DNA from 3 places in the Microbacterium canaveralium genome. Region 3 is predicted to be linked to each of the others. Evidence: predicted binding sites of a transcription regulator. Region 3 holds the regulator's gene; each other region holds the start of a gene.
What was found. Region 3 encodes HspR, which represses chaperone genes until heat shock. Its sites were predicted from a motif close to AAGTTGAGTCNNNNNGACTCAACTT; they were not measured.

Region 1: ABC271_RS11410 (ATP-dependent Clp protease ATP-binding subunit) is a predicted target of HspR. The motif match lies at 3,273-3,297, and genes of this name have one in related genera.
Region 2: ABC271_RS12810 (Hsp20/alpha crystallin family protein) is a predicted target of HspR. The motif match lies at 4,066-4,090, and genes of this name have one in related genera.

What each region holds. Positions count from the first base shown of each region.
Region 1 is NZ_JBDFMA010000003.1:2,179,236-2,186,067, forward strand. It holds gene ABC271_RS11405 (LLM class flavin-dependent oxidoreductase) at 1-497, opposite strand, end outside; gene ABC271_RS11410 (ATP-dependent Clp protease ATP-binding subunit) at 729-3,257, opposite strand; gene ABC271_RS11415 (hypothetical protein) at 3,365-4,198, opposite strand; gene ABC271_RS11420 (EI24 domain-containing protein) at 4,258-5,022, shown strand; gene ABC271_RS11425 (hypothetical protein) at 5,048-5,197, shown strand; gene ABC271_RS11430 (class I SAM-dependent methyltransferase) at 5,218-6,321, shown strand; gene ABC271_RS11435 (DUF3817 domain-containing protein) at 6,769-6,832, opposite strand, start outside.
Region 2 is NZ_JBDFMA010000003.1:2,473,795-2,480,626, forward strand. It holds gene ABC271_RS12785 (FAD-dependent oxidoreductase) at 1-349, shown strand, start outside; gene ABC271_RS12790 (UbiA family prenyltransferase) at 422-1,264, opposite strand; gene ABC271_RS12795 (SDR family NAD(P)-dependent oxidoreductase) at 1,527-2,417, shown strand; gene ABC271_RS12800 (DUF2231 domain-containing protein) at 2,455-3,021, opposite strand; gene ABC271_RS12805 (manganese catalase) at 3,018-3,899, opposite strand; gene ABC271_RS12810 (Hsp20/alpha crystallin family protein) at 4,141-4,593, shown strand; gene ABC271_RS12815 (iron-containing redox enzyme family protein) at 4,711-5,751, shown strand; gene ABC271_RS12820 (CDGSH iron-sulfur domain-containing protein) at 5,748-5,948, shown strand; gene ABC271_RS12825 (glycosyltransferase family 2 protein) at 5,948-6,832, shown strand, end outside.
Region 3 is NZ_JBDFMA010000003.1:3,230,193-3,237,024, forward strand. It holds gene ABC271_RS16365 (NAD(P)-dependent oxidoreductase) at 1-663, opposite strand, end outside; gene ABC271_RS16370 (GntR family transcriptional regulator) at 913-1,575, opposite strand; gene ABC271_RS16375 (heat shock protein transcriptional repressor HspR) at 1,648-2,094, opposite strand; gene ABC271_RS16380 (DnaJ C-terminal domain-containing protein) at 2,162-3,145, opposite strand; gene grpE (nucleotide exchange factor GrpE) at 3,154-3,762, opposite strand; gene dnaK (molecular chaperone DnaK) at 3,775-5,643, opposite strand; gene ABC271_RS16395 (DEAD/DEAH box helicase) at 6,142-6,832, opposite strand, start outside.

The DNA of each region.
Region 1 (6,832 bases), 1.1 Mb from region 3:
AGCGTCTTCGGTCCTTCCGCGGCCGCGTACACCCGCGGCGGGACGACCGGCGGCCAGTCGAGCGAGACGTCGCGCAGCCGCACGTAACGCCCCTCGGTGCTGACGGTGTCGCCGGCCAGGAGCGCACGCAGAGCGGGCAGTTGCTCCTGCATGAGGGTGAGCGGCGAGGCGGCCTTCGCGCCGATCTGCCGCATCCAGTCCTGCACGCCGTGTCCGAAGCCGGGCAGCAGGCGCCCCGGGAAGATGCGCTCGATCGTGGCGACCTCCATCGCCGAGGCGGCGACGTTGCGCAGCGGGAACGGCGCGATGCCGACGCCCACGCGGAGGTGGTCGGTCGCGGCGAGCGCCGCCGCGGCGGCCGCCCACGCCGACGAGCGGAAGCAGTCCTCCCACAGCCAGAGCTCGGGCACGCCCTCCCCCTCGGCCACCCGGGCGGCCTCGCGCAGTTCCTCGGGCGGGTGCGGGTACGGGCTGAAGATCGTGCCGATGCGACTCATACCCCTACTCTGCCGTGCCCCACTGACATTCGGCAGCGGGCGGCCACCCAGGCGCCCGGGGCACCCGGTCCGGCGTGTGCCGAACTCCGGAGAAACCCGGCATCGCCGCCTCCACGCCGCGGCCAGGGCGCTGGATCGCCACGAAACTCCGGAGTTCGGCACGCACCGCGCCGGCACCCGAAACGGCGAAGGCCCTCGGAACCCGAAGGGTCCGAGGGCCGACACCAGCCGTTACGCGGCGAGTGCCTCCACCGCGGCCCGGACGACGAACCCGGATGCCGTGGCATCCACCGTCACCGCTCCCCCGTCGACCAGCTCACCAGCGACGAACAGGTCGGCGATGCGATCGTCAATCTCGCGCTGGATGACCCGGCGCAGCGGCCGTGCACCGTACTCGGGCTCGTATCCGACCTCGGCGAGGCGGTCGATCGCGGCATCCGTCACCTCGAGCGACACCTCGCGCGAAGCGAGACGCTTCGACGTGCGCTCGAGCAGCAGCCGGACGATGTCGCGCAGCTGCTCCTTCTCGAGCTTGCGGAACATCACGATGTCGTCGATCCGGTTCAGGAACTCGGGCCGCATGGCCTCGCGCAGCTTCCCCATGACGCGGTCGCGCAGGTCGGCGTCGTCGAACTCCCGCCCGGTCGTGGTGAACCCGATGGCTCCCGAACGGGATGCCAGGTACTCGCTGCCAAGGTTCGAGGTCATCACGATCACCGTGTTGCGGAAATCGACCGTGCGTCCCTGGCCGTCGGTCAGGCGCCCGTCGTCGAGCACCTGCAGCAGCAGGGTGAAGACGTCGGGGTGGGCCTTCTCGATCTCGTCGAACAGCACGACCGAGTAGGGGTTCCGGCGCACGCGCTCGGTGAGCTGTCCGGCCTCGTCGTAGCCGACGTATCCCGGAGGGGCACCGATGAGGCGCGACACGGTGTGCCGTTCGCCGAACTCGCTCATGTCGAAACGGATCACGGCGGAGTCGTCGTCGAACAGCGATCCGGCGAGCGCCTTCGCGAGCTCGGTCTTTCCGACACCGGTGGGTCCGAGGAACAGGAACGATCCGACGGGACGGTTCTCGTCACCCATGCCCGTGCGGTTGCGACGCACGGCCTTGGCGACCGCGGTGACCGCGGCATCCTGCCCGATGACCCTCGCGTGCAGGTCGTCCTCGAGGTGCGCGAGACGTCCGCGCTCGGAAGCGGTCAGACGCGACACCGGGATGCCGGTGGCCCGGCTGATCACCGAGGCGATCTCGGACTCGTCGACCACCGCGTCGGGGCGCGGGGCGGACGTGGCCTTCTCGAGCCGCTCCTGCACCGCGGTGATCTCGTCGCGGATGCGAGACGCCTCTTCGTAGTGCTCCGCCGAGACGGCGGCGTTCTTGTCGGCCTCGAGCGTGGCCAGACGCTCCACCAGGGCGGACACGTCCACCTTGGCGCCCAGGCGCAGACGCAGGCGCGCACCGGCCTGGTCGATGAGGTCGATCGCCTTGTCGGGCAGCACGCGGTCGGGAAGGTACCGGTCGCCGAGCTCCACCGCGGCGCGCAGCGCGTCGTCGGTGTACGTCACGGCGTGGTGCTCCTCGTAGGCCGAGCGGAGGCCGCGCAGGATCTCGACCGCGTCGGGGATCGAGGGCTCGCCCACCCGCACGGGCTGCAGGCGCCGCTCGAGAGCGGGGTCCTTCTCGATCGTCCGGTACTCCTTGAGCGTGGTGGCTCCCACCAGGTGCAGCTCGCCACGAGCGAGGCGCGGCTTCAGGATGTTTCCGGCATCCATCGCTCCGTCGCCACCGGCGCCGGCGCCCACGATCGTGTGCACCTCGTCGATGAAGACGACGAGCTTGCCGGACTGAGCGGCGATCTCGTCCATCGTCTGGGTGAGACGCTCCTCGAAGTCGCCGCGGTAGCGGGCGCCGGAAAGCATCGCGGCCAGGTCGATCGACACGACGCGCGTGTCGCGCAGCTGCTCGGGGACGCTGCCCTCGACGATCGCGCGGGCGAGTCCCTCGACGACGGCGGTCTTGCCGACGCCGGCCTCACCGATCAGCACGGGGTTGTTCTTCGTGCGGCGGCTGAGGATCTCGATGGTCTGCTCGATCTCGTCGGCGCGGCCGATCACCGGGTCGAGGCGGCCGTCCGCGGCGAGCGCGGTGAGGTCGGTACCGAAGCGATCCAGGTTGGGGGTCGTGGATGCCGTCTCCTCGGGCGCGGAGGGCTGCTCGCCGCCGACGACGGTCTCGCGCACCCCCTGCGTCAGGGCCTCGGCGGTGACACCGGCCTGGGCCAGGATCTGACCGGCCGGGGCGTCCTGCGCGAGGACGAGCGCGAAGAACAGGTGGTCGGGGTCGACGTAGGTCGATCCGGCCGCGCGGGCGACCTGGAAGGCGTGGAACAGGGCGCGTTGGACCGACCCCGCCACGACGGCGCCGTCGACGTCGGCGGCGGGACCGGCGGCCGGGAGGCGGCTCTCGGCGGCGCGGGCGATCGCGGCGGGGTCGGCGCCGAGACGGGCGACGGCTTCGCGAGCGGGCGACTGCCCGACGAGCACGTGCAGGACGTGCAGCGCGTCGAGTTCCCGCTGGCCGCGGCCCAGCGCGTAGCGACCGGCGTCCTGCAGCGCCTCTTGCGTGCGCGCGCTCAGGAACCGGCTGAGGTCGATCGAGCGCTCGGCGCGGGCCCGCTCACCGGCGAGGTAGCGCGCGAGGAACTCGTCGAACGACTGGGCGCCGTTGTCCCCGGCGCCGGGGGTGACATCTTCGGGCAATTCCGTCTCCTGTGATACGTGAGTGGAGTCGACTCAATTTTGAGACTTGAGCGACTGCGTATCAAGTTCAACGGTGCGGCTCCGAGGATATTCCCGGCGATCGCGCGTCAGGCCCGGAGCCGCGGGTCCGGCTCGTTCCACAGCTCCGCCGTCTGGAGGATCCAGAACACGGCGAACAGGACGAGCGCCGCCGCCTCGCCCACGAACAGCCAGGGCACGGGCCGCACGATGTCGGCTCCCCCGGCCGCCGCTGCGAGCGTGACACCGAGCCCCACCAGGGAGAGCAGGATGCCGATCGCCACCGCTGCGTACGCCGGGCGAAACCGCTCCGGTGCGCGCTGCGGGCGCCACGCGGCGATCGCGGCCACCGCTCCCACGAGAAGGAAGAACCCGACGGCGGCGACGTTGTGCCCGGCGGCGAGGAAGGACGTCGGGGCGACAGCCGCCCACACGATCACCCCCACGACGAGTGTCGCGACGGCGCCCGCCGTGAGCACGACTCCGCGGGACATCGTGCCCTGCACGATCGACAGCACGACCCCGGCGATCACGCCGACGAGGACGACGGATGCCACCGCGACACCGTTGTTCACCGCGGTGGGAATGGTCGCCGGCGGAACGCACCGGACGAGCTCGCCGCAGACCTCGGACTCGAGAGTGGTCGGGACCACGGCGATCACGAGCGCCAGCACCGCGGCCACGTCGAGAAGGCCCTGCTCGACGCTGTGGCCCGACAGCGCGACGAAGGCCGCGGCGACCACGAAGAGAGCGGCCACGAACATCGGCCCCGCCGGGGTGTAGTACGCGGCGCTCAGCGACGGGAGCGGGCCCCCGACCATCGCCTGCATCCCCACCGCGACGGCCAGAAGCAGGGTCGCGGCGAGGATCGTCAGCCGCACGTACCGATAGGTGCGCTGCGTCGACGTGGTGCGGATGCGCATGCCCACATCCTGTCAGCGAGCCCCGACGTTCCCGCGCGCCGCTCTGCGACAATGCCCGGATGCGCGAGTTTCTCCACGGCGCCCGGATGCTCCTCCGCGGCCTCGGCCAGTGGCGCCGCTCCCCCGGCGCGATGGCGCTCGGACTCATCCCCGGATTCCTCGTCGGGCTGGTCTTCGGCGCCGCCCTCGTCGGCTGGGGCATCCTCCTCGGCGAGGTCGTGGACGACTGGACGCCCTTCGCGAACACCTGGGATCCGCTCTGGGCCACCGTCCTGCGCACCGCGATCGCGGTCGCCTCGTTCGGGGCGGTCGCGTTCCTCGCGATCGTGTCGTTCACGGCGGTGACCCTCGCGGTCGGCGAGCCGTTCTACGACCGGATCTGGCGTGCCACTGAACTCACGGCGACGGGCCGGATCCCGGATGCCGAGTACGGCTTCTGGCGCGCGGCCGGAGACGCCGTGCGCCTCATCGCCCGCGGCGCGCTCGCCGCCCTGGCCGCGTGGCTGCTCGGACTCATCCCGTTCGTCGGCGGCGTCCTCGGCTTCACCACCGGTCTCCTGCTGACCGGATGGCTGCTCGCCGACGAGCTGACCTCGCGCGCTCTGTCCGCGCGCGGGCTGGACCGCCGCGCTCGCCGCGCCGTCCTCCGCGACAACCGCGCGCGAGCCCTGGGTTTCGGTGTGGCGACGCAGCTCTGTTTCCTCGTGCCGCTCGGCGCGATCGCGGTCATGCCGGCCGCGGTGGCCGGGAGCACCCTGTGGACGCACGCGGCTCTCCGCGAGACTCCCCCCGCCGCGGACCGGGCGCCCGACGCGGCACGATAGCCTGGAGCGACCGAAGGGATCCCCTATGTTCATCGTCTCGCTCATCCTGTTCGTCGGCGGCATGCTGCTCACGGGCCTGTCGTTCTCGCTCGCCGCGCCCGCGCTGTTCTTCGCCCTCGGCATCCTGCTGGTGGCCGCCTCCCTCGCGCTGCCGTTCCACTTCGGCACCCGGTAATCGCCGCCTACGACGCCCCGGTGACCTTCTCGTTCGACGACGTCCGCCGCTGGCCCGACCTCGAGGGTCCGGACCTCGTCGCGGTGGATGCCGCCGATCGCCTGATCCTCGACGAATCCGCCGCCGCGCGGCGCGACGTCCCCGACGGAACGCTCGTCGTCATCGACGACGCCTACGGAGCGCTGACCCTGGGCGCCGCTTCGGACGGAGCCCGCGGCATCCGCGTGCACCAGGACGCCCTCACCGGCGAACGGGCACTCGCTGCCAATGCCTCCCGCGTCGGACTCGACGATGCGTTCTCGTCCCACGGTCTGGATGCCGACCTCGTCCGCGACGCGCGGGTCGTCCTCCTGCGTCTGCCCCGGTCGCTCCGCGGACTCGACGACATCGCGGGTCTGATCGCCGCGCATGCCCACCCCGACGTCGTGGTGTTCGCGGGCGGCCGGATCAAGCACATGACGCCCACGATGAACGACGTGCTGCGGGCGCGCTTCGACCGCGTCGACGTCACGCACGCCCGACAGAAGTCGCGTGTCCTCGTTTCCCGCGGCCCGCACGACGGCGCAGACCCGCAGCCCGAGGCGGCCGCGGTGGACGGGCTGGAGGTCCGCGCTTTCGGCGGCGTCTTCGCGGGCGCGTCGATCGACATCGGCACGCGTCTGCTGCTGGCCCACCTGCCCGAACCGACAGCCCCCGAGGCCATCGACTACGCGTGCGGGAGCGGGGTCGTGGCCGCGGCGCTCGCGATGCGGCATCCCCACCTTCGGGTAATCGCGTGCGACCAGTCGGCCGCCGCGGTGGCCTCCGCGCGCGCGACGGCCGCGGCCAACGGCGTCGCCGACCGTGTCGAGGTCGTCCGCGACGACATGCTCGGCGCACAGCCCGACGGCAGCGCGCGGTTCATCGCTCTGAACCCGCCGTTCCATTCCGGCTCCGCGATCAACGAGGGCATCGCACCGCGCTTCTTCGCCGACGCCGCCCGCGCCCTCGCGCCCGGCGGCGAGCTGTGGACGGTGTGGAACTCCGCACTGCAGTACCGTCCGGCGCTGGAGCGGATCGTCGGCCCGACGCGTCAGGTCGCCCGCGACCGCAAGTTCACGGTCACGGTGTCGACGCGCCGCTGAGCATCAGCCGCTCTGGGGCACCCCCTCGTCCCACTTCTGACGGTGCGTGTCCCACATATGGTCAGTGCGCGCCACCCGCACCAGCCACTCTTGGGACAAGCTCCGACACGTCGCCCTCTGCAGCTCCCTTCGCGCCCTCGTCCCACTTCTGACGGTGCGTGTCCCACATATGGTCAGTGCGCGCCACCCGCACCGGCCACTCTTGGGACAAGCTTCGGCACGTCGCCCTCTGCAGCTCCCCGCGCGCCCTCGTCCCACTTCTGACGGTGCGTGTCCCACATATAGTCAGTGCGCGCCACCCGCACCGGCCACTCTTGAGACAAGCTCCGACACGTCGCCCTCTGCAGCTCCCCGCGCGCCCTCGTCCCACTTCTGGCGGTGCGTGTCCCACATGTGTCCAGCAGCAGCGGCGCCAGCCATCCATTTTTGGGACATAGTCCCGAGGGTTCAGCCCTTGCCACCCGGCGGGCCGACCACCAGCAGCACCACGAAGATCAGCGCGACAGCGAGC
Region 2 (6,832 bases), 760 kb from region 3:
GCGGCGGCAGCGGGTATTCGTCGTCGGCGACGCGGCGCACGAGGTGAGCCCCATCGGCGGTCAAGGCATGAACCTCGGCCTGCTCGACGCCCTGACGCTCAGCCCGCTGCTCACATCGTGGATCCGCTCGGGGCGCGATGACGGTCTCGCCCGCTGGGAGCGCGACCGGCTCGCCTCGGCACGGCACGCGGCACGGCTGGCGGCGCTGAACACGGTGCTCGGTCGGGCGGCCGGCCCGACCGCCCACGCGGCACGATCGCTTGCGCTGCGCACCGTCCTGCGCGGCCCAGGCGCCGAGGCGTTCGCCCGGGCATACGCCATGCGCTACGACCGCGCCGCGCGGGACTGACAGGCATCACGCCCGCGAGACCGGCGCTGCGACGCCCGCGCGATCCGTGCGCGGCGTGCTCGATCGCCCCGCTCAGGCCAGCACGAGCTGCGCCGCCAGCAGCAGAGCCGCCAGCATCGTCACCCGGAACACGGCGCGCCCGGGCGGACGCCGCAGCGCAAGCACGACGGTGGCCGCGGCGGCCGTCACGACCGCCGCGAAGAACGCCCCGGCCAGCGGGGTGGGTGTTGCGGTCGGACCGACGAGCACGGCGAGTCCCCCGATGACGATCCCGGCGGCCGCGACCAGCACCGACGCGCGTGCACCGAGACGGTGCGGGAGCCCGCGCACCCCCGTCCGACGATCGTCGTCGAGGTCGCGAACGACGTTGGTCAGATGCACCGCCGCGCCGAGTGCCGCGCCCGCGAGCGACGCCCAGGGGGCGGCGAGGCCGGGCGAGGGGAGCGAGAGCGTCGCGAACGAGGGAAACAGGCCGAAGCTGAGCAAGAACGGCACGATCGAGAACGGCGTCGACTTGAGCCCGGCGTTGTAGGCCCACGCGGAGGCCAGGGCGACGGCGTGCGCGGCCAGCAGGCCTGTGCCCAGCGGCGCCGAGAGGACGACGGCGACGACGGCGGATGCCACCGCCACCGCGAGCGCGAACTCCGGCGTGATCGCTCCCCCGGCGATGGGCTTGTCGGTACGACCGACCGCGGCGTCTCGGGCGCCGTCGATCGCGTCGTTCGACAGCCCGACCGAGACCTGACCGGCGAAGACGGCCGCGACCAACACGGCGAGACGGAGCGGCTCGACGCCCGCCGCCACGCCCAGGGCGAGCGAGAGCACCGTGACCACCAGCGTGGGCCCGGGATGGGTGGCGCCCCACAGGGCTCGCACGAGCTGGGGCCGGGCGGAAGGGCGGGGCACGGCATCCATCACCCGACGACGCTACCGCGAGGCGGACGGTGCGGGTCGGCACCCGCGTGCACGAGGCTTCGGATGCCGACACGTCCCCTTCGCGCGGAGACGTCCGACCGCACACGGGGTTGCGGGGGCGCTGACGTGCTGTTATTGCGTCGCTGCCCGTGGCACGCCCTCGATGGAATCCCCACCGTCAACCCCCGCGGACCTCGCCGCGCCGCCGCCTAACCTCGCGGCACACGTCACGGGCCACCGCGGCGCGCACGAAGGGGGCAGCATGGGTCAGGTCGTCGTCGTCACCGGGGGTTCCCGAGGGATCGGGCGCGCGGTCGCGCTGCGCTTCGCACGACGCGATACGCGGCTCGTGCTCGTCGCGCGTGACGAGGTCGCCCTCGCCTCCGCCGCCGAGGAGTGCCGTTGCCGCGGTGCCGAGGTGCTCACCCTTGCCATCGACCTCGCGACCCCCGAGGGCCCGACCAGGGCGACGGACGCCGCGATCGTCCGCTTCGGTCGCATCGATGTGTGGGTGGCTGCGGCATCCGTCTTCTCGTACGGGTCTGTCGAAGAGACCCCGGATGCCGTGCGCGACAGGGTCATCGAGACGAACCTCGTCGGCCACATGCGGGCGGCTCGCGCCGTGCTCCCCCACTTCCGGGCGCGCGGCGGGGGCACCATCGTCTTCGTCGGCTCGCTGTACTCCCAGGTCGCCGGCCCCTACGTTTCGTCGTATGTCGCGGCGAAGCACGGCCTGCTGGGCTTCGCACGGTCGCTGCGCCAGGAGATGCTCCCGCACCGCGGCATCCGCGTGAGGGTCGTGCTGCCGGCGAGCATCGATACGCCGATCTACCAGCGCGCCGCGAATCACACCGGCCGCACACCGTTCCCCCTGCCCCCGGTGGTCTCGGCGGACCGCGTCGCCCGCGCGATCGTGCGCGTCACGCGTGGACGCCGGCTCGAGGTCGGCGTGGGCGCGGCGCAGTTCGTGGCCCGCCCGCTGCAGGTGCTCGCTCCGCGCGTGTACGACCGATTCATCCGCGCGCTGCAGCATGCCCTCGGCCTGCGCCGGAGACCCGCCGCCCCGACCGCCGGCGCAGTCCTGGCACCGCAGCACGACCCGGGCGCCGTGAGCGGCGGCTGGCCCCGGTTCCCCGTCCGCCGTCCGCGCTGAAGGACCCGGATGCCAGGGCATCCGGGGTCCCGAGAGCTCACGCCGTCTCGAAGCCCTCGCGCTGGGTGTGCTCGTCGGCGACGCGCACGCCCCAGCGGTAGGCCAGCTTGCCGCCGAGCCAGCCCGAGACGCTGAGTCCCGACGCGGCGATCAGACTGAGCGCCAACGCCACGCCCGGGACGCGGCCGAGATCGAGCATGCGCACGAACAGGCCGATCGAGAACAGCACCATTGCGGTGACGTTCAGAGTCAGGTGCACCAGGGCCGTCCGACGTGCGGGAGTGCCCTTCGGGATGCGCGACATGTCCAGCAGGCCGAGCACCGACGCTCCCACCGCCCCGCCGAGCCCGATCGCGATGAGCCACCTCGACCCCGTCGCGAAGGAACGCGGGTCATCGGCGGCGAGGCCGAGCAGGTCGAACACGAGGCTCGACGACCACGCGCCGATCGGAATCGTCACGGCCACCGGGTGGAAGGGATGGCCGTACGGTCCCGCCACAATCGCGCGCGGCATCTTGGCGGCCCGCATCGCGAGAAAGCTCGCTCCGCGGCGCGGAGCCGAGGCCGTCGAGGGCCCCGGCATCGCGGCATCCACCCCGCTCATTCCTTGTGCAGCGCGTCCTGGGCGCGCCCCGCGAGCTTCTCGACCGTGTTGGGGAGCTCGGTCGTGCCGTAGAAGCGGACGTCAGGGTGCGTGGGCGGCGGCATCGGCACACCCGGCTCCGGTGAGGCGAGGTACGTGAACTCGCCCTTGCCGTCGGGGGTGGGGCCGGACGCCCAGCGGCCCTCGGCGGCAGCGGCACCGTCGGAGAAGTTGATGTACTGATACGACACGTCGCGGTCCTCCTTCTCGAGCGGGAAGTTGCTGGGCACGGGGAGGCTCTCGTAGCCCTCCTCCTGCAGTTCGGCCGCGGCCGCCGCCCACTGGTTCTGGTGCATCGTGTCGCGGGCCAGCAGGAACGCGAGAAGGTCCTTCACGCCGTGGTCGTCGGTCTGGTGGTAGAGCCGCGCGACCTGCACGCGTCCCTGCATCTCGGCGTTCGCGTTGGCCGTGAAGTCGGCGAGCAGATTGCCGCTGGCCGTGATGAAGCTGCCCTGCCACGGGTTTCCGTTGGAATCGACGGGTCGCGCTCCCGCGCCCGCGACGATGCCGTGCTGGATGTCGGTGCCACCGATGACCGCGGCCACGGTCGGGTCGTTCTGGACGGCTTCCTCGGTGATGCCGAGGGGCGACTTCTCGAGCAGCTGCGCGATCATGACCGCGAGCATCTCGACGTGGCCCATCTCTTCGGCGCCGATCCCGAAGACGAGGTCGCGGTACTTCCCGGGCATGTGCATGTTCCACGCCTGGAACTGATACTGCATGGCGACGGAGATCTCGCCGTACTGTCCGCCGAGCACCTCCTGCAGCTTGCGGGCGTAGACGGCGTCGGGCTTGTCGGGTGTAGCGGCGTGCTGGAGTTCCTGCCGGTGGAAGTACATCGTGCTCCTTCGTCGTCGGAACACCGCCCGGGGGGGTGCGGTGTCGACGACCACGAAACGGGGCGGCGAACCCGGCGACACGGGGGTTGCCATAGCGCTCCGACGGGAGCACAATCGCGCGCCCGCGGTCTTGGCACTCGCCACACGTGAGTGCTAATCTGACATCAAGTTGAGCGTAACGGACTCAACTTGAACATCCCTCCGGATGCCGGATCCGGACCGATCGAAAAGGAGAACGACCATGGCCACCTACGACCCCTTCCGCGACCTCGACCGCCTCGCGTCGACGCTCCTCGACACCCGCCGCGGCGGACCGCGACGCATGCCGATGGACCTGTACCGCGACGGCGACCACTACGTCCTGTCCGCCGACCTACCCGGCGTCGACCCGGGATCGGTAGACATCGATGTCGACGGCCAACTGCTCACCATCCGGGCAGAGCGCACCCTCGCAACCGGCGACGACGTCAAGTGGATCACGCGCGAGCGCGAGACCGCCTCGTTCGTGCGTCAGCTGAACCTCGGTCAGGGGATCGACACCGAACACATCAGCGCCACCTACCGAAACGGCGTCCTGTCGGTCATGATCCCGGTGAGCGAGAAGGCCAAGCCTCGGCGCATCGCCGTTTCGACCGAAGACGGCAACGACGTCATCGCCGCTCACGAGAGCACACCACAGCCGATCGAGCAGTGAGTACACGGAGGGGGTGACCGCGGGGTCGCCCCCTCCTCCCGTGTCAAGGGTCTCGGCGATCACCGCTCCCGCCCGCAGAGTGCTCCGGTGTCCGCGACCCTCTCCCCCCACGATCCGCTGGCCGCCGTCGACGCCGACGACAGGCTCTCCCTCCCCTTCACGCCGCGCGGCCCGGTGAGCGCCGCCGTCCTCCGGCATCTCGCCGGGGGCGCGCCCACCAACCACACCGCCCTGGCCGACCGCGCCGTCGCCGCCTCGACCGACGTCGAGACCGACGATGACCTGCAGCTCGCCCTCTTCGCGCTGTACGCCTCGGCGTACGGTTCGGTCGCGGCGTTCGATCCCGAGCGGGAATGGGATCCGTCGCTCCTCGCCACGCGTGGCGTCATCGAGCGGGCTTTCGAGGCGGCACTTCGCGCTCGCGTGCCGCAGCCCGAACTCCCCGCGACGACGATGGATGCCGTTGCGCGGGCGCTCTTCGCCCTGACCGCCGCCGACACCGGCCCGAGTCTCTCGCGCTACCTCGCGAAGAAGGCCACTCTCGATCAGGCGCACGAGTTCCTCGTGCAGCGATCGATCTACACCCTACGGGAGGCCGACCCCCACTCGTGGGCGATCCCGCGCTTGACCGGGCGCCCCAAGGCCGCCCTGGTGGAGATCCAGTCCGACGAGTACGGCGGCGGGAATCCTGGACGCGTGCACGCCGAACTCTTCGCCCGCGCGGTCCGCAGCGCCGGACTCTCGGACACGTACGGCGCCTACGTCGACGACGTTCCGGCCGTGACACTCGCCTCGCACAACGCGATGTCGATGTTCGGCCTCAATCGGCGTCTGCTCGGCGCGATCGTCGGCCACCTCGCGGCGTTCGAGATGACCTCCTCGGTCCCGAACCGCCTCTACGCCGAGGGCCTGCGCCGCCTCGGCTTCGACGACGACGTGTGCGGCTACTTCGACGAGCACGTCGAAGCCGACGCCGTCCACGAGCAGATCGCCGCCCGCGACCTCGCGGGAAGCCTCGCCGAAGATCGCCCCGACCTGCTCCCCGACATCCTTTTCGGCGCCGCGGTCTGCCTCAGCGTGGACGGTCGCGTCGGGGAGTACCTCCTCGACGCGTGGACGCGCGGCGAGTCGTCGCTGCGGCCAGAGGAGGTGCGATGACATCGGAGCCGCCGCGGATCACGGCCTATCCCGACGGTCCACTGCTCGTGCGGGGCGATGTCGACCTGCGCGACGTGGACGGCAACGCGATCGAGAAGCGTCGGCGAACGGTCGCTCTCTGCCGGTGCGGGCTGTCGACCATCAAGCCGTTCTGCGACGGGACCCACAAGCCCGCGGGGTTCCGCACCGAGGACTGATGCGTCTCGCCGCAGAGTACGTACTCCCGCTGCGGTGGGAGCACGACGACAGCCTGGACGACATGACCGCGTACCTCTGCACGTTGGCGGAATGGATCGACGTCACCGTCGTCGACGGATCGGACGCCCCCGTCTTCGCCGTCCACGCGACCGCATGGGCGGCCCACGTCCGACACGTCCGCCCCACCGTGGCGACGGGCGCGAACGGCAAGGTACGGGGCGTACTCACGGGAATTTCCCTCGCGCGGCACGAGCGCGTGATCCTGGCCGACGACGACGTCCGCTACGACCGGAACGGACTGGATGCCATCGTCTCCGCGCTCCGCGACGCCGACCTCGTCGCGCCGACGAACATCTTCCGTCCCCTCCCCTGGCACGCCCGGTGGGACACGGGCCGCTCACTCCTGAACCGCGCACTCCACCATGACTACCCCGGAACGTGCGGCGTCCGCCGCGCCGCGCTCGAGCGAACCGGCGGCTATGACGCCGACGCCCTCTTCGAGAACCTCGAGCTCGAACGGACCGTCCGCGCCGGGGGCGGCGCGATACGACAGCTCACCGACGTGTACGTCATGCGCCGCCCACCCACGCTCCGCCACTTCCTCGGCCAGAGGGTGCGGCAGGCCTACGACAGCCGCGCCCAGCCCGGACGCCTGCTCCTCGAACTGGCCCTCGCGCCGACCCTCCTCGCGCTGCGCCGACGTCCCGGCATCCTCATGCTCATCGCGTTCGGGATCGCCGTCGTCGCGGAGCGGGGGCGACGCCGTGGCGGCGGGCGGCGCATCTACCCGCGATCCGCGGCGGTCTGGGCACCGCTCTGGGTCGTCGAGCGTGCGGTCACGAGCTGGCTCGCGCTCGGCGCCCACGCCCGCGGAGGCGTGCGC
Region 3 (6,832 bases):
GGCGGTGTGGGGCGCGTGCACGCTGACGATGTCGACGTCAGCGACCGCCGCAGCCGCGCTGTCCGCGAGGCGGACACCTAGTCGCGCGGCGGCGGCCTCGTCGGCGAACGGGTCGTACGCGGTGACCGCGACGTCGAAGCCGTGCAGACGGCGGGCGACGAGCTGAGCGATCGCGCCGAATCCGATGAGGCCGATGGACTTGCCTGCCAGTTCGCGTCCGACGAAGCGGTCCCAGCGGCCGGCCTTCGTCGCAGCATCCATCTCGGGCAGACGGCGCAGCACGGCGATCATGAAACCGATCGCCAGTTCGGCCACCGCGGCGGCGTTGCCGCCGGGGACGTTGACGACGTGGATGCCACGGATTCGCGTCTCGTCGAGGTCGATGTTGTCGAGGCCGACACCGAGGCGCGAGATGATCTGCAACCGGTCGGCGTGGGCGAGGGCGGCGCTGTCGTAGACCTCCACGCCCGCGACCGCGGCGTCGGCGCCGGCGAGAAGGGCGTGCAGCTCGGGCTGCGTCCACGGCACCGTCGCCTCGTTCTCGACGAGGGTGAACCCGTGGTCGAGCAGCAGCTGCCGACCGGAACCGCACAGCTCGGCGTAACGCACGGGTCCGACGATCACGGTGCGGCCGTCACCGACGGCGGAGGAGGCGGAGGTCATCTTGCGGAGCCCTTCTGGACGGCGAGGGGATCCGAAGAACCGATCACCATCGAACGATCTGTCTACTGTTAACAGTTACCATATGGGCGGGATCGGTGGGTGTCAATACGCGGTGCCGCCCCTTTGCGTCCGTCGCGCGAGGGCCCGCATGCGCGCGCGACGGCTGGGCGCGTCACCGTCGAACGGCGCGCGGAATCGTCGGACGAGCGGGGTGGCCTCCGCCGCGTCCGCACCGGGTGGGCGCGCGCGTCAGGCGGTGGAGCCTGCCGCGAGACCTCGCAGCACGTCGCGGACGTGCCCCTTCGCGAGCGTCAGATGGAGGCGCAGGCGGTGGACGGCGGCATCCACGTCTCCCGTCCGGATGACGTCGAGGAACCCCTGGTGGTCCTCGGTCGCGGAGGCGATGTCGGAGGTGTCGCTCAGTTCGAACAAGATCGCGAAGATGCGCTGGTACGGACGCCACGCGTCCACCAGACGGCGGTTCTGCGAGTTGGTGTAGAAGCTGGTGTGGAACTCCATGTCGAGCTCCGCGAAACGCTCGCCGTCGTCGCTGCTCGCGGCGGCCGACATGCCATCGACGATGCGCTGCACGCGATCCCAGTCGCTTGCGCTCGCGTTCTGGATGGCCAAGCGGATGGCGAGCGATTCCAGCGCCTCCCTCACGACGTAGAGCTCCTCCACGTCGCGCAGGTCCATGGCCCGCGCGTACAGGCGCTTGCGCCTGTCTTCGGCGAGACCCTCGACCTCCAGTTGACGGAGGGCGTCTCGCACCGGTCCGCGGCTCACGTCGAAGCGCGCGGCCAGGCTGTCTTCCGCCAGGTGCGTGCCCGGCGGGATGACGCCGCGGATGATCTCGACGCGCAGGCGATGCGCGATCTGGTCGCCCATGGCGAGGGGTCGAAGCTCCGACACGTCTGCTCCCAACTGTCGACCGTTGACAGACTACCTCGGACGCTCTTCACCCGATGATCGGTTCGTGCTGCGTCAGTCCTCGTCGTGATCGAAGACGCCGCGAGGACGCCACAGCACGATGTCCGTCGCACGCCGCACGCGCGCCCCGTGCGGCAGCGTCACGACCGAGCCGGTCGCCCCGGCGGCGAACACGCGCGCGCCCGGACGCGATTGACGCTCGGCGAGGAGCTGGCGTTCGAGATCGTTGACGCGGCGAGCGAGGTCGTGCACCTGCTCCTCGAGCGCGAGCAACCGCGCGATCGCGGGCAGGCTCATGCCCTCGCCCGACAGGCGAGCGACCTCGCGCAGCTGCTGCACGTGACGGCTCGAATAACGCCGGGATCCGCCCTGCGTGCGAGCGGGCACGACCAGACCGAGCCGGTCGTACTGCCGCAGGGTCTGCGGGTGCATGTTCGACAGCTCGGCTGCCACGGCGATCGCGAAGATCGGCGCGTCCTCGTCGATTTCCTTCTGGGACACGGCCTCTCCTCTCGCATCGATCGCCGGCTCCTGGCATCCGATTGTGGCGGATGCCAGGAGTCCAGCGTTACTGCCGCGCCTTGGCCATCAGGTCGGCGCGGGGATTCTCTTTCGGTTCGAGCGCGTGGAAGCGCTCGAGGGCCTCGCGGGCGGCGTCGTCGAGGTGGTCGGGAACGGCCACCTGGACCTCCGCGAGCAGGTCGCCCGTCCCCTTGGACGAATGGATGCCACGCTCCTTGACGCGCAGCACGCGGCCCGACGGAGTGCCCGGCGCCACGCGCAGCCGCACGGGCTCGCCCCCGAGGGTCGGCACCTCGATCGTCGCTCCGAGCGCCGCCTCGGTGAAGGTGACGGGGACCGTCAGCCGCAGGTTGAGCCCGTCGCGGGAGAACACCGGGTGGGGCCGGACAGCGACCGTCACCACGATGTCACCGCTCTCGCCGCCGTCCGGGGAGGGACGACCGCGACCGCGGAGCCGGATCTTCTGGCCGTCGGAGACGCCCGCGGGAATCTTGACCTTGAACGGCACGCCGTCCTCGCCCTGCAGGGTGATCGTCTCGCCCTTTGCGGCGGTGATGAAGTCGAGCGTCGTTCGCGCCGTGACGTCGGCGCCTCGCTGCGGACCGCCGAATCCGCGGTACCCGCCGGACGGCTGACCGAACCGGCCGGAGCCGAAGCCGCCGCCCTGCTGGTCGAACATCGAGAAGAAGTCCTCGAATCCGCCCGTCGCTCCCCCGCGCTGCTGCCCGAAGCGGCTGAACACGTCGTCGAAGCCGCCACCGCTCGCGGTCCCGGGTGCCGAGAAGCGCGCCCCGGAGCCCATTGCCCGGATCTGGTCGTACTCCTCGCGCTGCTCGGGGTCGTTGAGCACCGAGTAGGCCTCGCTGATCTCCTTGAACTTGGCCTCGGCCTTCGCGTCACCCGGGTTCGAGTCGGGGTGGTACTGGCGCGCGAGCTTGCGGTACGTCTTCTTCAGATCGGCAGCGCTCACGTCCTTGTCGACACCGAGGACCTTGTAGAAGTCCTTGTCGAACCAGTCCTGACTCGCCATGCGTCCTCCTACTCGACCGGCACGGCGACGACGACCTTGGCCGGTCGCAGCTCGACGGAGCCGAGGCGGTAACCGACCTCGACGACCTCGAGCACCGTGGCCTGGGTCACACCCGGAGTGGGCGCCTGGAAGATCGCCTCGTGGTGCTGCGGGTCGAAGGGCTCGCCGGCGGTGCCGTACGAGACGACGCCGAGGCGCTCGGCCACGGCCCGCACCTTGTCGCCGATCGCGGAGAAGGGGGTGCCCTCGACGAGGTCGCCGTGCTTCTCGGCACGGTCGAGGTCGTCCATGACGGGCAGCAGGCCCTTCACGGCCTCGCCCTTGGCGCGCTCGATCTCGCGCTCGCGCTGCTCTTCGGTGCGCCGCCGGTAGTTGGCGTACTCGGCCTGCAGGCGCTTGAGGTCGATCAGCAGCGAGGCCTCCTTGTCGGAGGAAGCCCCCTCTGCGGCGGCCTCGGGCGTCTGCTCGGCGCCGAGGATGTCTTCGATCGTCAGGCCTTCGGCATCCGGGGTCTGCTCGCCCGACGGCGCGGGGCCGGAGGTGTTCTCCTCCGGCCCCGTCGTCTCGTCAGGACCGGCGCCCGAGCCCTGGGGCTGTTCGTCGTCCTTGTGTGCCATGGGATCTGTCGCTTACTTCTTGTCGTCGGTGTCGTCGTCGACGACTTCGGCGTCGATGACGTCTTCCTCGGGGTTCGGCGTCTCGCCGTTGCCGGGCTGACCGACGTTGGGGTCGGCCGGCTCGCCCTGAGCCTGCGACGAGGCGTAGATGGCCTCGCCGAGCTTGCCCTGGCTGGCGTTCAGCTTGTCGAACGCGGTCTTGACCGCGTCGTCGTCGTCACCGGCGAGAGCCGTCTTGAGGGCGTCGACGTCGGCCTGGACGTCGTTCTTGACCTCTTCGGGCAGCTTGTCCTCGTTGTCCTTGATCAGCTTCTCGATCGAGTACGACAGGGTCTCGGCCTGGTTGCGGGTCTCGGCGGACTCGCGGCGCTTCTTGTCTTCCGCCGCGTTCTCCTCGGCCTCGCGGACCATGCGCTCGATGTCCTCCTTGGGCAGCGACGAGCCACCGGTGATGGTCATCGACTGCTCCTTGCCGGTGCCCTTGTCCTTCGCGGACACGTGCACGATGCCGTTGGCGTCGATGTCGAAGGTGACCTCGACCTGCGGGATGCCACGGGGAGCCGGGGCGATTCCGGTGAGCTCGAAGGTTCCCAGCGGCTTGTTGTCGCGGGTGAACTCGCGCTCGCCCTGGAAGACCTGGATCGCGACCGACGGCTGGTTGTCGTCGGCGGTGGTGAAGGTCTCGCTGCGCTTGGTCGGGATGGCGGTGTTGCGCTCGATGAGCTTGGTCATGATGCCGCCCTTGGTCTCGATGCCGAGGCTCAGGGGGGTGACGTCGATGAGAAGGACATCCTTGCGCTCGCCCTTGAGGACACCGGCCTGCAGGGCTGCGCCCACGGCCACGACCTCGTCGGGGTTGACGCCCTTGTTCGCGTCGCGACCGGTCTCCTTCTTCACGAGCTCGGCGACCGCGGGCATGCGGGTCGAGCCACCGACGAGCACGACGTGCGCGATGTCGTCGACCTTGACGCCGGCTTCGCGGATGACGTCCGAGAAGGGCTTGCGGGTGCGGTCGAGGAGGTCCTTGGTGAGGTCCTCGAACTTGGCGCGCGTCAGCGTCTCGGACAGCGACACGGGGCCCGAGTCGGTGAGCGAGAGGTAGGGCAGGTTGATCGAGGTCGAGGTCGAGCTCGACAGCTCCTTCTTGGCCTGCTCCGCGGCCTCCTTGAGGCGCTGCAGGGCGATCTTGTCGCCCGAGACGTCGACGCCCGTGGTGTCCTTGAACTGCTTGATCAGGTAGTCGACGACGCGCTGGTCCCAGTCGTCTCCACCGAGGCGGTTGTCACCGGCGGTCGAGCGCACCTGGATGGTCGAGAAGTCGTCGTCCTTGCCCACCTCGAGGAGGGAGACGTCGAAGGTTCCGCCACCGAGGTCGAAGACGAGGATGAGCTCGTCCTCCTTGCCCTTGTCGAGACCGTAGGCCAGAGCGGCCGCGGTGGGCTCGTTGATGATGCGCAGGACGTTCAGGCCCGCGATCTCGCCGGCTTCCTTCGTCGCCTGACGCTCGGCGTCGTTGAAGTACGCGGGCACCGTGATGACGGCATCCGTCACGCTGTCGCCCAGGTACTCCTCGGCGTCGCGCTTGAGCTTCTGGAGGATGCGCGCGGAGATCTCCTGCGGCGTCCACTTCTTGCCGTCGACGTCGAACGTCCAGGTCGTGCCCATGTGACGCTTGACGGACGAAACGGTGCGGTCGACGTTCGTGACGGCCTGGCGCTTGGCGGTCTCGCCGACGAGCACCTCGCCGTCCTTCGTGAACGCGACGACCGAGGGGGTCGTGCGGAAGCCCTCGGCGTTGGCGATGACCTTCGGCTCGCCACCCTCGAGCACGCTCACGACGGAGTTGGTCGTCCCGAGGTCGATTCCCACTGCACGTGGCATATGTGTCTCCTTGATCATGAGCCGGGCGGATGCCACGACTCGGGCTTGGTGCAAAGTCTGCTGCGCGGGTTGAGCCGCGATGACTCAAGGCTAGCGCAGGGCGTTTCGGGCGTCAAGGAGACTTGATATGAATCGGCTCAACTTCTGCCGGCGGCCGGGTGCCCGCCCGCGGCGCCGCGCGCTCGGCCGGTCGGTCGGTCGGTCGGTCGGTCGAGGCCCCTCGTCCCACTTATGGCGGAACATGTCCCACGTGTTGTCGTATGGGAGCGCTCCAAACCGCAATAAGTGGGACGCGGTCCCGGGGGGGGGGGGGGGGGGGGGACGCGGGCGGGGGGGGGGGGGACGCGGTCCGGGGTGGGGGACGCGGGCGGGGGGGGACGCGGTCCGGGGGGGGGGGGGGGGGGGAGGGCGCGCCTCGCGGGCGCGGCGCGGCCTGCGCACACGCCGACGCCCCCGCGACCGGAGAGGTCGCGAGGGCGTCGGAGGGATGCCGTGGGCTCAGTCCCGATCGCGATCGCGCCGCTGCGGCCGGTCGCTGCGCTTCGCGGAGCGGCCGCCCTGATCGAGGCGCAGGTCGATGAGGACGCCGGAGATGCGGGTGTCGGTGAGGCGGTTCAGCGTGTCACGCGACAGGTCGGCCGGAAGCTCGACGAGCGAGAAGTCCTGGCGGATCTGGATCGCGCCGAAGTCGTTGCGGCGCAGGCCGCCCTCGTTCGCCAGGGCGCCGACGATCTGACGCGGTTCCACGCGCTGCCGACGACCCACCGCGATGCGATACGTCGCAAAGCGTCCGTCGCGTTCCCGCCGCGGCCCGCCGTCGCGGTCACCGTCGCGGGACGCGCCCCCACCGTCACGGGAGGGACGCTCCCGGTCGCGGTCGAAGCGCGGCTGCGAGAACGTCTCCTCCTGGAGGAGCAGCGGGGTGTCGCCCTGGGCCACCACGGCGAGCGCCGCGGCCACGTCGGCCTCGGGCACGTCGTGATGCTCGACGTAGTGCGCCACGACGTCGCGGAACGTCGCGATCGCGGCGGTGTCCTCGAGAGCGGCAGTGATCGCGTCGTCGAAGCGGGTGAGGCGCGTGGCGTTGACGTCGTCGACGCTCGGCAGCGACATCTCGGTGAGCGGCTGCCGCGTGGCCTTCTCGATCGCGGTGAGCATGCGCCGCTCGCGCGGGGTCACGAAGCTGATG